Regions from separate parts of the Kushneria phosphatilytica genome, predicted to be linked through region 1. Evidence: predicted binding sites of a transcription regulator. Region 1 holds the regulator's gene; each other region holds the start of a gene.

Region 1 (4,954 bases):
TGCATGAAGCAGGTATCGGTGCCTGGCCGAGGCCTTCAGCCGTGATGCGCTGGCGTGAGCGGTTTCAACAGCATCAGCCTGATGGCGCGTTGATGCATCGGGCCCTGGCCGCCTGGGGCTATGCCGTGCCGGACAGTCATGATGCTCAAGCCCTGCAGCCGGTGATCCGGGCCTTTCAGTTGCATTTTCGTCCTACCGAAGCCCGGGGAGTGATCGATACCGATACTGCTGCGAGGCTGTTTGCGCTGATTGAACGCTATCAGGGGCGGGCGACTGCGATGGCGCTTCTGGAAGCATGAATTATCCACAGCCGGTTGATCCTCAACCGGTTGTGGATAATCGTAAGGGATTGCCGTTTCAGTCCCGAAGCCGGGCGTTGGAGGGCTCGGACAGGGCGGTGCCGGTGGTGGCCGGGCTCAGACGGGCTGCCGGTAGTATGCAGCGGAATTCGGCACCATCGCCCGGGGTGCTTTCGATCTCGAGCCGAGCGTCGTGTCGAAACAGCACGTGTTTGACGATAGCCAGCCCCAGACCGGTGCCGCCACTGGCCAGCGAACGGCTCTTGTCGATGCGATAGAAGCGTTCGGTCAGACGATCGAGATGCTGGGGTTCTATGCCATCGCCATCATCGATCACCGACAGGGCACCATCACCGCCTTCCCAGGGTTGATAGCGTAGCGTGATGGTGCTGCCCTCGGGCGTATAGCGCACGGCGTTATAAACCAGATTGGACAGTGCGCTGGCCAGCTCCTGCTCATCGCCATAGAACCAGCGATCATCTTCGATGTCGGTATGAAAATGGTGGCTACCTCCGGCCAGAGCCTCTCCATCGATGACGGCCTGGTGACAGAGTGCGGCGATCGAGATGGGCCGGTCGCTGTCATGACGATCGGCGGTCTCCAGTCGAGCCAGCGTCAGCAGATCGCTGACCAGGCGCTGCATGCGATCGGTCTGGGCCTCCATCTGGGTGAGACCCCGCACCAGCCGCTCGGGCAGGTTGTCGCGATGATCAAGCCAGGTTTCGAGATAGCCGGCCAGCACGGTCAGGGGCGTGCGCAGCTCATGCGAAACATTGGCGACAAAATCGCGTCGCATCATTTCCAGCCGATGCAGGCGGGTGATATCGCGGATCACGATCAGACGCTCGTTATCGCCGAACAGGGTGATCTGAACTTCCAGCATCATGTTGTCGCGGATCGGAGAGGCCAGGGTTAACGGCTCGCGATAGTCGTTGCCACGGAAGTATTCGATGAAGTGGGGATCACGCAGATAGTTGGTGAGATGCTGGCCCCGGTCATGATGGGGTTCAAGCTCGAGCAGTCGCTGGGCGGCACTGTTCCACCAGTCCAGATTGCCGCTGGAGTCGAGCATGATCACGCCTTCGCGCATCGCCTCGCTGGACTCCTGCACCCGATTGATGACCGAACGCAGCCGCCCCTGCATATGGCGCTGGCCCTTCTGATAGCGGTAGAGGCGGTCAAACAGATCGCCCCAGACCCCTTCACCGGCCGGCGGTGACTGTTCGACCGGCGCTTCCAGCCAGACATAGAGCTTTCTGAGATGGCGCAGGGTAAAGGCCATGTGAACCGCCAGTCCCAGCGCGATCCCCCAGCCAGGGTAGCCGATCAGCCAGCCCAGCAGGCCGAAACCGAGTACCAGATAGGCGAGTCGCCAGAGTTCATTGATCCAGTAATGCACGCGTGTCCGTCGCTATCAAACGATGGATGAAACCCTCAACGAGTCGAGAAACGATAGCCCGTGCCTCGCACCGTCTGCACCAGCTGCTGATGATCATCGCCCAGTGCCTTGCGCAGTCGACGGATATGAACATCAACCGTTCGCTCCTCGACATAGACATTACCGCCCCACACCTGATCGAGCAGCTGGGCGCGCGTATAGGCACGTTCCTGATGGGTCATGAAGAATTGCAAAAGCCGATATTCGGTCGGACCGATCTCAAGTGACTGGCCATTGATACTGACCCGGTGACTGGCAGGGTCCAGCGCCAGCCCGTTGATCTCGACCGTTTCTTCCACGCCACGTGGTGTCGTACGCCGCAGGACGGCCTTGAGCCGGGCGACGAGTTCACGCGGTGAAAAGGGTTTGGTGATGTAATCGTCGGCACCACTCTCCAGCCCCTGAATCTTGTTGTCCTCTTCACTACGAGCAGTGAGCAGGATGATGGGGACTTCGCGGGTGGTTTCATCGCGTTTGAGCCGGCGGGCCAGCTCGATGCCACTGGTGCCCGGCAGCATCCAGTCGAGCAGGATCAGATCGGGATGTTCATCCACCACCCGGGCGTGTGCCTGCTGGGCATTCTCGGCCTCGATAATGCGGAAATCTGCCATTTCGAGGGCAACGGCGATCATTTCGCGAATCGAGGCCTCATCATCGACGATCAGCACGGTTCGGGACATGCGTCATACTCCGGCAAACGAACGTGACAACTCGGTGACGATTTAACCGGTGAGCGATGACAGTATTGTGACAGCCGGTGTGCTGTCCAGCGCAGGTGTCCTCAGGGCGTCGGCCAGGTCGCCAGTACCACCCCGGCGAACAGCACCACACCCACCCAGTGATTGTTGAGAAAGGCCGCAAAGCAGCCCTCTCGGGTGCGTCCCCGGGTCAGCCATTGCTGATAGCCAAAGATTGCGGCGATGGCCACCAGTGCCAGCCAGTAGAAGCCGTTAAGCCCGGCCAGACCGCCGACCACGGCCAGCAGTACCAGCATCAGGGTTTGCAGCGCGCCCAGAATCATCAGATCGAAGCGGCCGAAGATGATGGCGGTCGATTTGATGCCGATTTTCAGGTCGTCATCGCGGTCCACCATGGCGTATTGGGTATCGTAGACCTGAGTCCATACCAGTCCGGCGGCAAACAGCCACCAGGCGATGGCGGGCACCGTCTGCTGTTCGGCCCCGAAGGCCATCGGGATGCCCCAGCCGAAGGCAGCGCCCAGCACGACCTGGGGAAAGTGGGTATAGCGCTTCATGAACGGATAGGTGGCTGCCAGGGCCGCACCGCCCAGTGACAGGGCAATGGTAAAGAGATTGGTGAAGCAGACCAGCACGAAGGAGAGAGCGATCAGTGCAGCAAACAGTGTCAGTGCCTCGCGTTCGCTGATGCGCCCGGTCGCCAGCGGACGCTCGCGGGTGCGTCTGACATGACCGTCAAAGTTGCGATCGGCGTAGTCGTTGATCACGCAGCCGGCAGCACGCATCGCGTATACGCCAGCCACGAAGATGATCAGATTGGTACGCTGAGGCAGGCCATCGGCCGCCAGCCAGAGCGCTGCAAGGGTCGGCCACATCAGAAGCCAGGTGCCGATCGGGCGATCCAGCCGTGTCAGGCGCAAAAAATCGGGAATACGTTGCAGCGCAGTACGAGCGGTCATGCGTTCTCCATGATCGGGGCGGGCGGACGTGGATGACGTTGCGATTCCTGCCGGGATTCACTGATTTCGGCCGAATCGTCATGCATGAGATCGGCCAGCGCGGGCAGAAAACTCTCCTGGACCAGTAATCGACAACGGGGATGCCGGAAGACCGAGCGTCGGGTCCAGATGCCCTGGTGTCCGGCGATCTGCAAGGAATGATCCGTCAGTTCGATGGCGGAGCGTGTGACATCAGGATGGCTGAACAACCAGTGTCCCAGCGCCTTGCGACCCAGCAGACGCACTTCGCGGGGGAGTTCTCCAAGTGGTACGACACTGCGCGCGGCAATCAATGGAACATCGGCATATTCGAGGGTCACTTCACGAATCCAGGCCAGCCGGCGCTGTGGCAAGGCGAGTCTTCTCGCCTCATCAAGTGTCGGGGGAGCCGCGTGCTCGGCATGGATTTTTACCGTGATCGGCCCTTTGACCCGGTCTGCCAGTCGAGCGGTCAATGACCCCCTGGCGCCCAGCCAGCGCTGCCAGTGAGGCGAGAGCTGCACCGCTGCCACTGCCAGTGGGCGCCACTGGCGCAGCACCAGGGGGCTGGCGGGCATGTCTTGTGATGATGGGATCATGTAAGGCTCGATTCTGCCGATAAGAGCGAAGACAAGTGGTTTCGGCCTGCGATACGGCCTGTCATCGTCATCCGTTCGACGAGGCAACGCAAGGTGATGCTGGCGCTCGATACGAGGACATTGCTAGGCTATGCGTCGTCGAACGCTGTTCGATTGTGAAGGATACCCTGCCCGACTCCTGTCGGACAGCTGTCATGAGCCTTGCGGTCATGATGGAAAACAACAAGCCAGGTGTCATTCACGCCTGAATTGCCCAACCCAGGAGGCGCTATGCGCAAACCAGAACTTGCTGCCGCCATTGCGGCTCAGGCAGATCTTTCCAAGGACAAGGCCGGTCAGGTCCTGAACGCCATTCTCGAAGAGATCAGCTCCAGCGTGGCTCGCGGTGAAGATGTCACGCTGATCGGCTTCGGTTCATTTACCGTACGCGAGCGTGCGGCACGTACCGGCAAGAATCCGCAAACCGGTCAGACGCTGGAAATCCCTGCCAGCCGTACCGTTGCCTTCAAGCCCGGCAAGGCGCTCAAGGATTCGATCAACTGATCGAAACGCTTCGCCGGCTGCACTGCGTAGCCGGCGCTCTCCTTCCTTTACACGCTTCGGACGTCGCTCACCGGCTACTCAGCGCTGTGGCGGCAGTGCCGAGGCCAGTGTTCTGACAAGCGTATGTACGGCCTGCGTTCCTGCCTGCGGGCTGTCTGCCGTTTCGATACACTGGACCAGCGCCGAGCCGACCACCACGGCATCGGCGAAGCGACCAATAGCGGCTGCCTGCTCGGCACTGCGGATACCAAAGCCTACGGCAATGGGCAGATCGGTATGAGCGCGAATGCGCGTAATCGACTGCTCGACGCTTTCAGGCGTGGGTGCCTGGGCCCCGGTCACGCCGGCGACCGAGACGTAATAGATAAAGCCGGAGGTGTTTTCCAGCACTCGCGGCAGG
Region 2 (4,954 bases), 730 kb from region 1:
GATACACTCGAAGCGCTGGAGCCGCTGACCGAGCGCGTCTTCTCTGATGTCTTCAGCTATGCGCCCCGTCAGCCCGATCAGGGTGGTCAGGCATGAGTCAGGCCCCGATTCTGATTACCGGAGGTGCCCAGCGGCTGGGGCGCTACTGTGCCGAACGACTGCAGGATGATGGTCATCCGGTCATTATCACCTACCGGCGTGAGCGCGAAGCGGTAGCAGCGCTGCGTCGTCGTGGTGTCACGGCGCTACCAGCAGATTTCTCCAGCGAAGCCGGCATCATGGCGTTTATTGATGCTCTGAAGGCGCATACTCCGCGGCTGAGAGCCGTGATTCACAATGCTTCGCTCAGGGAAGCCGACCGCTTCGATGAGCAGGCCGGTGCCGCCTTCGAGCGCATGTTTCATCTCCACATGCAGGCCCCCTACCTGATCAATCTGCATGTGCAGTCACTGCTGATGGCCTGTAGCGAGCCGATGCGCGATATCATCCACATGACCGATTTCGTCGCAACCCGAGGGGCAAGCCGGCACGTCGCCTATGCCGCGACCAAGGCTGGCCTGGAAAGCCTGACACGATCATTTGCCGCACTGTTTGGTGCCGACATCAAGGTCAATGCCATCGCGCCGGCAGCCATCATGCACGACGAGAGTGAGGTGTCCGGGGGATCGGTGCCGCTTCGGAGCGGATCATTGATGCCGACACCGCCCGGGCCCGGTGTGATCTGGCAGAGTGTACGCTACCTGTTGGACAATGCTTACATGACTGGTGCCGTTCTACCCGTTGACGGCGGGCGTCATGTGCAGTAAAGGTAATAACAGGTAACGCTCGGGCAGTGCTCGGTGACTGCTGAAGAAGCATGGATGTATCAAACGGAGATGAACTCATGAGTTCACGAATGTCCCTGTTTCGCCGTCTTCACCGGCGCTGTGAGCGCCACGAGAAACTGCTTGCCGTACTGATGGTCGTGGCGCTGGTCATGGTGGCGCTGCTGGCAGCCCTGCCGGGTTTGTTCCTCTGGCATGAGCTGTAATACTTTCAGTGACGGTAATGGCATCCTCAAGTTTTGAATGCCTTGAGCACGCAGTAATGAACGTGAATTTCGCAGCAGGAACATGATCATGTCGCAACATTCAGCTACCCATCCCGAATCCCTGGCCTCTACTGGCAGGCGATGGGCGGCGTGTACGGATCATGTCGGTTATTTTGGCAGCTATTGGTTTGGTATCAGGCACGCCTGAGTCAATCGGGTGTGCCTGAAAGCGATCAGGCTGCCCACCTCAAGGAAAACCCCCGGTCGGCAGCCAGCCACCGGGGGTTTTTTGTATCACGCCCTTCAAGGCCATTACGGAGCGAGAGCCATGCGTTATTACAACCCAGCCTTCAACCGCCTGTTTCGCTGGTCGTTTGTCACCTGGCGCTCTTTCGGGCGCGTAAGCCCTGCCTGTCCACTGCAACCACGAATCCTCGCGTCGTTGTGCTGAATCACAACGGCGCCTGACATATCGGAGCGCCCTGATGTCGACTCTTGCTACTCCCGTTGAATCCACCTGTTCCGCTCGTACTGCCCGGGCAGCCTTGCCCTCCAGTGCTGAATTGAAGCGCGAGCTACCGCTAACGACTGCCACCACTCGTGAAATCGCCCGGCAACGGCATGCCATTCGTCGCATCATTCATGGTAGCGACACCCGTCTGCTGGTCGTCACGGGGCCCTGTTCGATTCACGATGAACATGCGGCGATGGAGTATGCCCATCATCTGAAGGATCTGAACGACCAGGTCGGCGAGCAATTACTGCTGGTGATGCGCGTCTATATCGAAAAGCCGCGGACGACGGTGGGATGGAAGGGGTTTGCGTACGATCCTGATCTCGACGGTCGCGATGACATGGCGGCCGGACTGTGGCGTGCACGACGACTGATGCGCGATATTGCTGCGCTCGGCGTGCCGATTGCCACCGAACTGCTTCAGCCGATGACAGCGGCCTACATCGATGACCTGGTGAGCTGGGCGGCAATCGGGGCACGTACGACGGAGTCACAAGTACATCGGGAACTGGCCAGTGGTTTTCCGGCTCCGCTGGGCTTCAAGAACGGCACTGATGGTGGCCTGGGTGTGGCGCTGGATGCCATGACCGCCAGCGCGCACGGTCATCGATTCTTCGGTGTCGATGAGCAGGGCGGCCCGGCAGTGATCGAGACAGCCGGCAACCCCGATACCCATCCGGTACTACGGGGAGGTCGCCAGGGACCCAATTGTGACGCTCAAAGTGTCGAAGCAGCCTGTCGGGCGCTCGAGTTGGCCGGCCATCGCCCCTCGCTGATGGTCGACTGTTCGCATGCCAATTGCGGCAAGGATCCCTTTCGTCAACCCGAAGTGCTCGAGCAGGTGATCGAGCAGCGTCTGGCAGGGCAGCAGGCGCTGACGGGTGTCATGATCGAGAGCCATCTGGAAGCCGGTCGACAGGCGTTGAGTGACGAACTCCAGCATGGCGTATCGATCACCGATGGCTGCCTGGGTTGGGCCCAGACCCGAAGCGTGCTGCTGGATGCCGCAGAACGCTTGGCGAAAGCATCGTTGAGCGGCTCGACAACGGCGGGAGTACCGGCCTGAGACATGGCCATGCCGAGCGGTGAGCACCCGGCTCGGCATGGCGGCGTCACCAGAATGTCATGCCTCGCGCCTAGCGTAGGTGGATCAGGACCGTGTTATCCACACTATCGCCGGGGAGTACCCATGAGTGCCGAAATCGAGAATCACGATAACCATAATCTCAGTCGGAACACGCCGTTTTCCACCATTCTGGATCGCCGCATGTCCCGCCGCCGGGTCATGCAGGGAGGCCTTGGCGTTGCTGCGGCAACCCTGTTCGCCGGTTTTGGCCTGCCAGGTGCCGTGCGTGCAGCAACCGCGGCGGCCAGCGGGCAATCGCTGAGTCTGGGTTTCGAATCGATTCCCGGTTCGATGACCGATGCCGTGGTGGTACCACCGGGCTATCGCGCTCAGGTCCTGATCCCCTGGGGGACACCGCTGACCACTGACGGCACCGCCTGGTCGCCCGATCTCTCACTGACACCCGAGCTTCAGGCCCGGGCAACGGGCATGCACCACGATGGCATGTACCATTTCCCTCTGGACCCTGAACAGGCCTCGAGCGATTTCCTGCTGGTCGTCAATCACGAGTACATCGATCAGAGCGCCCTGTGGGCACCGAGCAATGGTGCCACCAACCCCAAACAGGGGGCGCGGCCGGCTGATGAAGTCCGTACCGAGATCAATGCCCATGGTGTCAGCGTGGTACGCATTCGACGCGATGCCGATGGACACTGGGCGCCGGTCACCGGGGATCGACACAATCGGCGGTTTACCTCGGCGACGTCCATGGAACTGGCCGGTCCGGTCCGTGGCAGCGAGATGGTGATGACCGCCTGGTCGCCGGATGGCACTCGGGTGCGTGGTACCAACAACAACTGTGCCTGTGGCCATACGCCCTGGGGGACCTATCTGACCTGCGAGGAAAACTGGCCCGAGGTCTTTACCAACAGCGGTGAGCGAACGGCCGATCAGAAGCGCCTCGGGATGCCCACCGGGCGCGGGCGCTATGGCTGGGAGACCGCTGAACAGGGGCAGGAGGGTGAGTTCAGCCGCTTCGACAATACGCCTCGTGGCGCCAGTGCCCGGGAGGATTATCGCAACGAAGCGCGGGCTTTCGGTTATGTGGTGGAAATTGATCCCTACGACAGCGATAGCCGGGCTTACAAGCGGACCGCTCTGGGACGTTTCCGGCATGAGGGCTGCTGGCCCGGACGGGTCGTCGAAGGCGAGCCACTGGCCTTTTATACCGGTCATGACGCTCGCAACGAGTACATCTACAAGTTTGTCTCGAAAAAGCGCTGGGATGCGCGTGATGCCAACCGTCCGGGCGAGCACTACGACCGTCAGAGCATCGGTGCCAGCTATCTGGATGAAGGGACGCTTCATGTAGCGCGTTTCAACGAGGATGGCAGCGGCGACTGGCTGGCCCTGACGCCGGAGAGTGAGATCCCCGGGGGTGGCCCCAATGGCGAGCGCACCCTGGGAGAGGTGTTCGGCGATCAGGCCGGCATCATTATCAATACCTGCGATGCCGCCGATCTGCTGGGCGCGACGCCCATGGACCGACCCGAGTGGGGAACCGTCGATCCGGGCTCCGGCGATGTCTACATGTCATTGACCAATAACTCGGATCGTACCGCCCAGGACACCGAGCCGACCTTTACCGATGGCGCTGCCGGGCTCGGAGCCCTCGGTGCCGGTTTTGATACGGCGCCGGTCAATGCTGCCAATCCGCGCCCGGACAACAATTTCGGGCAGGTCATGCGCTGGCGTGAAACGGACAGGGCGAATCGCTTTGAGTGGGAAGTCTTCCTGTTCGGTGCTCCGGCCGGCGCAGGTAATGAGATCAATCGCTCCGGATTGACCGAGGCCAATGAGTTCGCCAGCCCCGATGGACTCTGGTTCGATGAGCGCGGGGAGAATGGTGAAGGTATCCTCTGGATCGAAACCGACAATGGCATCGACAAGGGGCGCGACAATGCCGTGGCTCAGGCCACCAATGACCAGGTACTGGCGATCGTGCCGGGGGCCCTGGCGCGCGGCGACACCCGTCAGACAGGCCAGCAGCTCAGGCGATTTGCCGTGGGCCCCAATGCCTGTGAGGTGACCGGGATCTTTGCGACGCCGGATCGAACGGCGCTGTTCATCAACATTCAGCATCCGGGCAACTGGCCGGCCAGTGACGATGCCACACAGGTGACCAAGGGGCAGGTGCGTCCTCGGGCTGCGACAGTAGTGATCCAGAAGGAAGATGGTGGACCGGTCGGCGTTTAGGGCCGTCAGACACCTGCCACCCGGCCGGGTGGCAGGTGATGAGCACTGTCAAGCGCTACCGAGCAGCGTGGGCTGTCAGGCGAATGTG
Region 3 (4,954 bases), 740 kb from region 1:
TTGAAACCGAAGAGCTGCAGCGTCAGATGAAACAGAAGCGCGACCGGGTCGATCAGGGGCTGTCGAAGGTGCGTCGTGAAGTTGAAGGGCTGGGCGACAACTCGCGCCAATCCGATCCTTCTACACCTCGTGATGAAAAGGACGAGGCCGCCAGCGACGCGTCGAGCCAGCACGCTTCGCCAGAAGATACCGGCCCGATCTCTTCTGCCACCGACGATAATCGGGCTACTGCCGCCCCGGACGCCGACAGGAACGATACCCCCCGATGAGTCAGTCGCAGGATCCCGACGAACAGCAAACGCCACTGGTCGAGCATCTGATTGAGCTGCGCTCACGTCTGCTCAAGGCCATTATTGCCGTGGTCGTCGTGTTTGCAGCGCTGTATGCCTTCTCCAATCAGCTCTACGAGTTCGTGGCGCATCCATTGATGGCGCTGTTGCCCGAAGGGTCGCAGATGATTGCCACGGAAGTGGCCTCCCCCTTCCTGGCGCCGTTCAAGCTGACACTGATCGTGGCCCTGTTCGTGGCCATCCCCTTCGTGCTCTATCAGGCCTGGGCGTTCATCGCGCCGGGGCTTTACGTGCACGAGAAGCGGCTGGCGATTCCGATTCTGGCCTCCAGCGTGGCACTGTTTTACTGCGGCGCTGCTTTTGCCTATTACGTCGTCTTTCCGCTGTTGTTCAAGTTTTTCACCAACACCGCGCCCGAGGGTGTTCAGGTGATGACCGATATCAACGCCTATCTCTCCTTTGTGCTGAAGCTGTTCTTCGCCTTCGGCCTGGCATTCGAGATCCCGGTCGCCACCTTCCTGCTGATCCTGACCGGTGCGGTGACAGTCCAGTCTCTCTCCAGCAAGCGCCCGTATGTCGTCATCGGCTGCTTTGTCGTAGGCATGCTACTGACACCTCCCGATATTATCTCGCAGACGCTACTGGCAGGCCCGATGTGGCTACTGTTCGAGGTCGGCATCCTGTTCGGACGGCTGGTCCGTCACCCACGTGGTGGCCGTGATGAAAGTCGCCAGGAACAGGACGATGATAGCGCCTGACAAACAGCTGCCGATCAGACGCCAGTTGGCATCAGCGGTAGCGCTCATCCGCCGCCATGTCGATCAGGCGGTCCACCAGCCGGAAAACGCCGGTAGAGACCGTCTCCATGTTATCCGAAAGCAATGAAGCCGGCGTACTGAGCACCCGATGGACCGGATCAACGACGATCTCGTCCACGCTGCAGCTCTTGTGCAGGCCACCCATGGCGCTGATGGCACCGCTCAACTCGGCATCATGGCCTACCGTTACCGGAATGGCCTGCTCAAACAGACGTGGAATCAGTAGAGAGGCCATGCCCATCAGCGCGATTGGCCGATAGTCAGAAAAGAACGAATGCAGGCAGAGGGCCAGTTCTTCCTGCACACTCATGCCAATACCTTCACGCGCATAAGTCGACAACTGGCGGCTTATGCCGCCGCCCCCCGGAATGAGAATACCGGCATGGGCCTTCGGATCGAGCGCGCCAAGCGGCGCGACATCCCGGCTCACCAGACGCTTCGACTCTGTCAGCAGCGTCGTCTGCTCGTGTCCGTCATCATCACGAAAGGAGTTCGCATTCTGCTGATCGATCTCAGGCGCAAAACCATGCCAGGCGATACCACGCTGATCGAGTCGCCACAGTGCCAGTAGCGTATCCACGGGATCCGATCCATCTACACGCCCACAACCGGCCAGAACCACCGCAATCGGTTTTTTCATCTCATTGTCTCCTTCGCCACTCAACCGGCTTCCGCGCTATTGCTGGTGCTCGTTACGCCGTTTCCAACGTCGCAGCACGGGGACTGTTATACTGCCTGTCACCTGTCAATGCTGATCAAGTGGAGCGTTTTCGTGCCACACATGACCTTTCGTCAATTCCCTGCCACCCGCATGCGGCGCATGCGCAAGGATGATTTCTCGCGGCGCATGATGCGCGAAACCACCCTCACCGTGGACGATCTGATTCTGCCGATGTTCGTTCAGGAAGGCGAACAGCGACGTGATGCCATTCCTTCCATGCCGGGGGTTGAACGGCTCTCCCTCGATCTGCTGCTGGAAGAAGCCGCCGAGCTGAGTGAGCTGGGTATTCCCGCCATCGCTCTGTTTCCCGTGATTGATGCCGAGGGCAAGACCCTGCATGCCGAGGAATCCTACAATGCCAACGGGCTGATTCAGCGCAGTGTGCGCGCACTCAAGCAGGCCCATCCCGAGCTGGGCATTATTACAGATGTGGCACTGGACCCCTATACCAGCCACGGGCAGGACGGCATCCTCGATGATGAGGGCTATGTGCTCAACGAGCGCACCGTCGAAACCCTGATCAAGCAGGGTCTGTCTCATGCCGAGGCCGGTGCCGATTTCATCGCGCCCTCCGACATGATGGATGGCCGAATCGGTTCAATCCGGGAGGTACTCGAGCGCGAGGGCCTGATCAACACCCGCATCATGGCATACTCTGCCAAATATGCCTCACGCTACTATGGTCCCTTCCGTGATGCCGTGGGCTCTACGGCCAATCTCGGCAAGGCAGACAAGTCCACCTATCAGATGGACCCGGCCAACAGCGACGAAGCCATACACGAAGTGGCCATGGATATCAGCGAAGGTGCCGATGCTGTCATGGTCAAACCCGGCATGCCCTATCTTGATGTGCTGCACCGCGTCCGCAATGAATTGCAGGTGCCCACCTTCGTTTATCAGGTCAGTGGTGAATACGCCATGCATATGGCTGCCTTCGAGCGTGGCTGGCTCGATGAACGCCAGGTCATCATGGAATCACTGGCGTGCTTCAAGCGGGCCGGCGCCGATGGCATTCTGACCTATTTTGCCAAGCGTGCAGCCCAGTGGCTCAAGCAAGCGTGACCGGCCGTGCATGAGCCGGAGAGTGTCATCAGTTCGTCATCCGGCTCATGCAGACTGACCGCCTCGTTGTGCGCCCGGAATTAATCCGGGGGCAGGCTTATCGCCAGATCAATGGAGAGACAGCGTCATGGCAGCCAGTTCGGCCAATGAAACGGATTATCAGGGCGAAGCCGGGGAAAGCACCACGACGGGGCTGCGCATCAATCGCAGCAAGACCGGGGTACGCGCTTCGACGCCATCTGACAATATTCCCGAGCTTGATGATCCGCGGCTGTACTTCAATCGCGAACTCTCCACCCTGCAGTTTCATATCCGTGTCCTGGAACAGGCGCTCGACGAGAGCCACCCCCTGCTGGACCGACTGATGTTCCTGCTGATTTTTTCCTCGAATCTCGATGAGTTCTTCGAGATTCGTGTGGCCGGGCTCAAGCACCGGATTGCATTCGGTCACGAGGAACCCAGTGTCGATGGCCACTCCCCCTCATCGGTCTTTGCCGAAATCGCACGCCTGGCGCACGAGCAGGTCGAGCGCCAGTACCATATTCTCAACAATCACCTGATACCGGCGCTCGCAGATCAGGGCATTCATTTTCTGCGCCGTACTCAATGGACCAAAGCGCAGCAGGCGTGGGTGCATGAATATTTCGACGATGAGATCATGCCAGTGGTCAGTCCCATCGGGCTCGATCCCTCTCATCCGTTTCCACGACTGGTCAACAAGAGCCTCAACTTCATTGTCGAACTCGAGGGGCACGATGCCTTCGGCCGCACCGGTGGCATGGCCATCATTCCCGCGCCGCGCTCGTTGCCACGCCTGATCCGCGTACCCGACTCGCTGGGTCGCGAAGGATGTCAGGAATATGTCTTTCTCTCGTCAATGATTCATGCGCATGCCAGCAAGCTGTTCCCCGGCATGACCATCCGTGGCTGCTACCAGTTCCGCCTCACGCGCAACGCTGATCTCAGCGTGGACACCGAAGATGTTTCCGACCTGGCCTCGGCGCTCAAGGGGGAACTGCTGGCCAGACGCTATGGCGATGGTGTGCGCCTGGAGGTCGCCAACAACTGCCCCGAGCATCTCAGTGACTTCCTGCTCGCTCAGTTTCGGCTGGATCGTCGTGATCTCTATCTGGTCGACGGACCGGTCAATCTCAGCCGCCTGATGTCGATGATCGGTGACAGCGATCGCCATGACCTGCGCTATACCCCCTTCACGCCGGGCCTGCCGAAGGTTCTGAAAAGCGATGAAAGCCTGTTCGATATCATTACTCGCGAGGATGTCCTGCTGCTGCACCCGTGGGAGTCGTTCAGTGTTATCGAGAACTGGCTCGCAGAAGCGGCACGCGATCCCAATGTACTGGCCATCAAGCAGACGCTCTATCGCACCGGAGCCGACTCGGGCGTAGTCAATGCCCTGGTCGATGCGGCACGTAACGGCAAGGAGGTCACGGTCGTTATCGAACTGCGTGCACGCTTTGATGAGGCCGACAACATCGCACTGGCATCACGGTTGCAGGAAGCCGGTGCCAATGTCATCTATGGGGTGATGGCCTACAAGACCCACGCCAAGATGCTGCATATCGTGCGTCGTGAATCCGGCCAGATCCGACACTACGCCCACATGGGCACCGGCAACTATCATGCCAAGACAGCACGACTGTATACCGATTACAGCCTGATGACGGCACGCGAAGCGCTCTGTGAAGATGTGCATCACGTCTTTCAGCAGCTTTCGGGAATGGGCGAACCCCGCCATACCGAGCACATTCTGCATGCGCCCTTTATTCTGCACAGCCGCCTGATCGAGATGATTGATCGTGAGGCGCGCAATGCGCACAAGGGGCGCAAGAGCCACCTCATCATCAAGTGCAACTCGCTGACCGAGCCACAGCTGATCCGAGCGCTTTATCGGGCCTCGCAGGCCGGAGTGCAGTGCGATCTGATCATTCGTGGCACCTGTTGCCTGCGACCCGGCGTTGCCGGCGTATCGGAAAACATCACGGTGCGTTCGATCGTGGGCCGTTTCCTCGAACATACCCGGGTCTATCACTTTCATAATGCCG

What was found. Region 1 encodes PhoB, which activates phosphate uptake and scavenging genes when phosphate is short. Its sites were predicted from a motif close to TGTCATANNNNTGTCANA; they were not measured.
Region 2: a site for PhoB is predicted at 2,655-2,672, ahead of FY550_RS12960 (PhoX family protein). Genes of this name have one in related genera too.
Region 3: a site for PhoB is predicted at 2,915-2,932, ahead of ppk1 (polyphosphate kinase 1). Genes of this name have one in related genera too.

Annotation. Positions count from the first base shown of each region.
Region 1 is NZ_CP043420.1:3,550,724-3,555,677, reverse strand. It holds gene FY550_RS16505 (N-acetylmuramoyl-L-alanine amidase) at 1-299, shown strand, start outside; gene phoR (phosphate regulon sensor histidine kinase PhoR) at 358-1,698, opposite strand; gene phoB (phosphate regulon transcriptional regulator PhoB) at 1,734-2,417, opposite strand; gene ubiA (4-hydroxybenzoate octaprenyltransferase) at 2,519-3,394, opposite strand; gene FY550_RS16485 (chorismate--pyruvate lyase family protein) at 3,391-3,990, opposite strand; gene FY550_RS16480 (HU family DNA-binding protein) at 4,282-4,554, shown strand; gene trpA (tryptophan synthase subunit alpha) at 4,633-4,954, opposite strand, start outside.
Region 2 is NZ_CP043420.1:2,818,025-2,822,978, reverse strand. It holds gene FY550_RS12975 (FAD-binding oxidoreductase) at 1-96, shown strand, start outside; gene folM (dihydromonapterin reductase) at 93-806, shown strand; gene FY550_RS16910 (hypothetical protein) at 884-1,030, shown strand; gene FY550_RS12965 (3-deoxy-7-phosphoheptulonate synthase) at 1,516-2,610, shown strand; gene FY550_RS12960 (PhoX family protein) at 2,734-4,866, shown strand.
Region 3 is NZ_CP043420.1:2,812,753-2,817,706, forward strand. It holds gene tatB (Sec-independent protein translocase protein TatB) at 1-269, shown strand, start outside; gene tatC (twin-arginine translocase subunit TatC) at 266-1,048, shown strand; gene FY550_RS12945 (type 1 glutamine amidotransferase family protein) at 1,080-1,748, opposite strand; gene hemB (porphobilinogen synthase) at 1,890-2,891, shown strand; gene ppk1 (polyphosphate kinase 1) at 3,019-4,954, shown strand, end outside.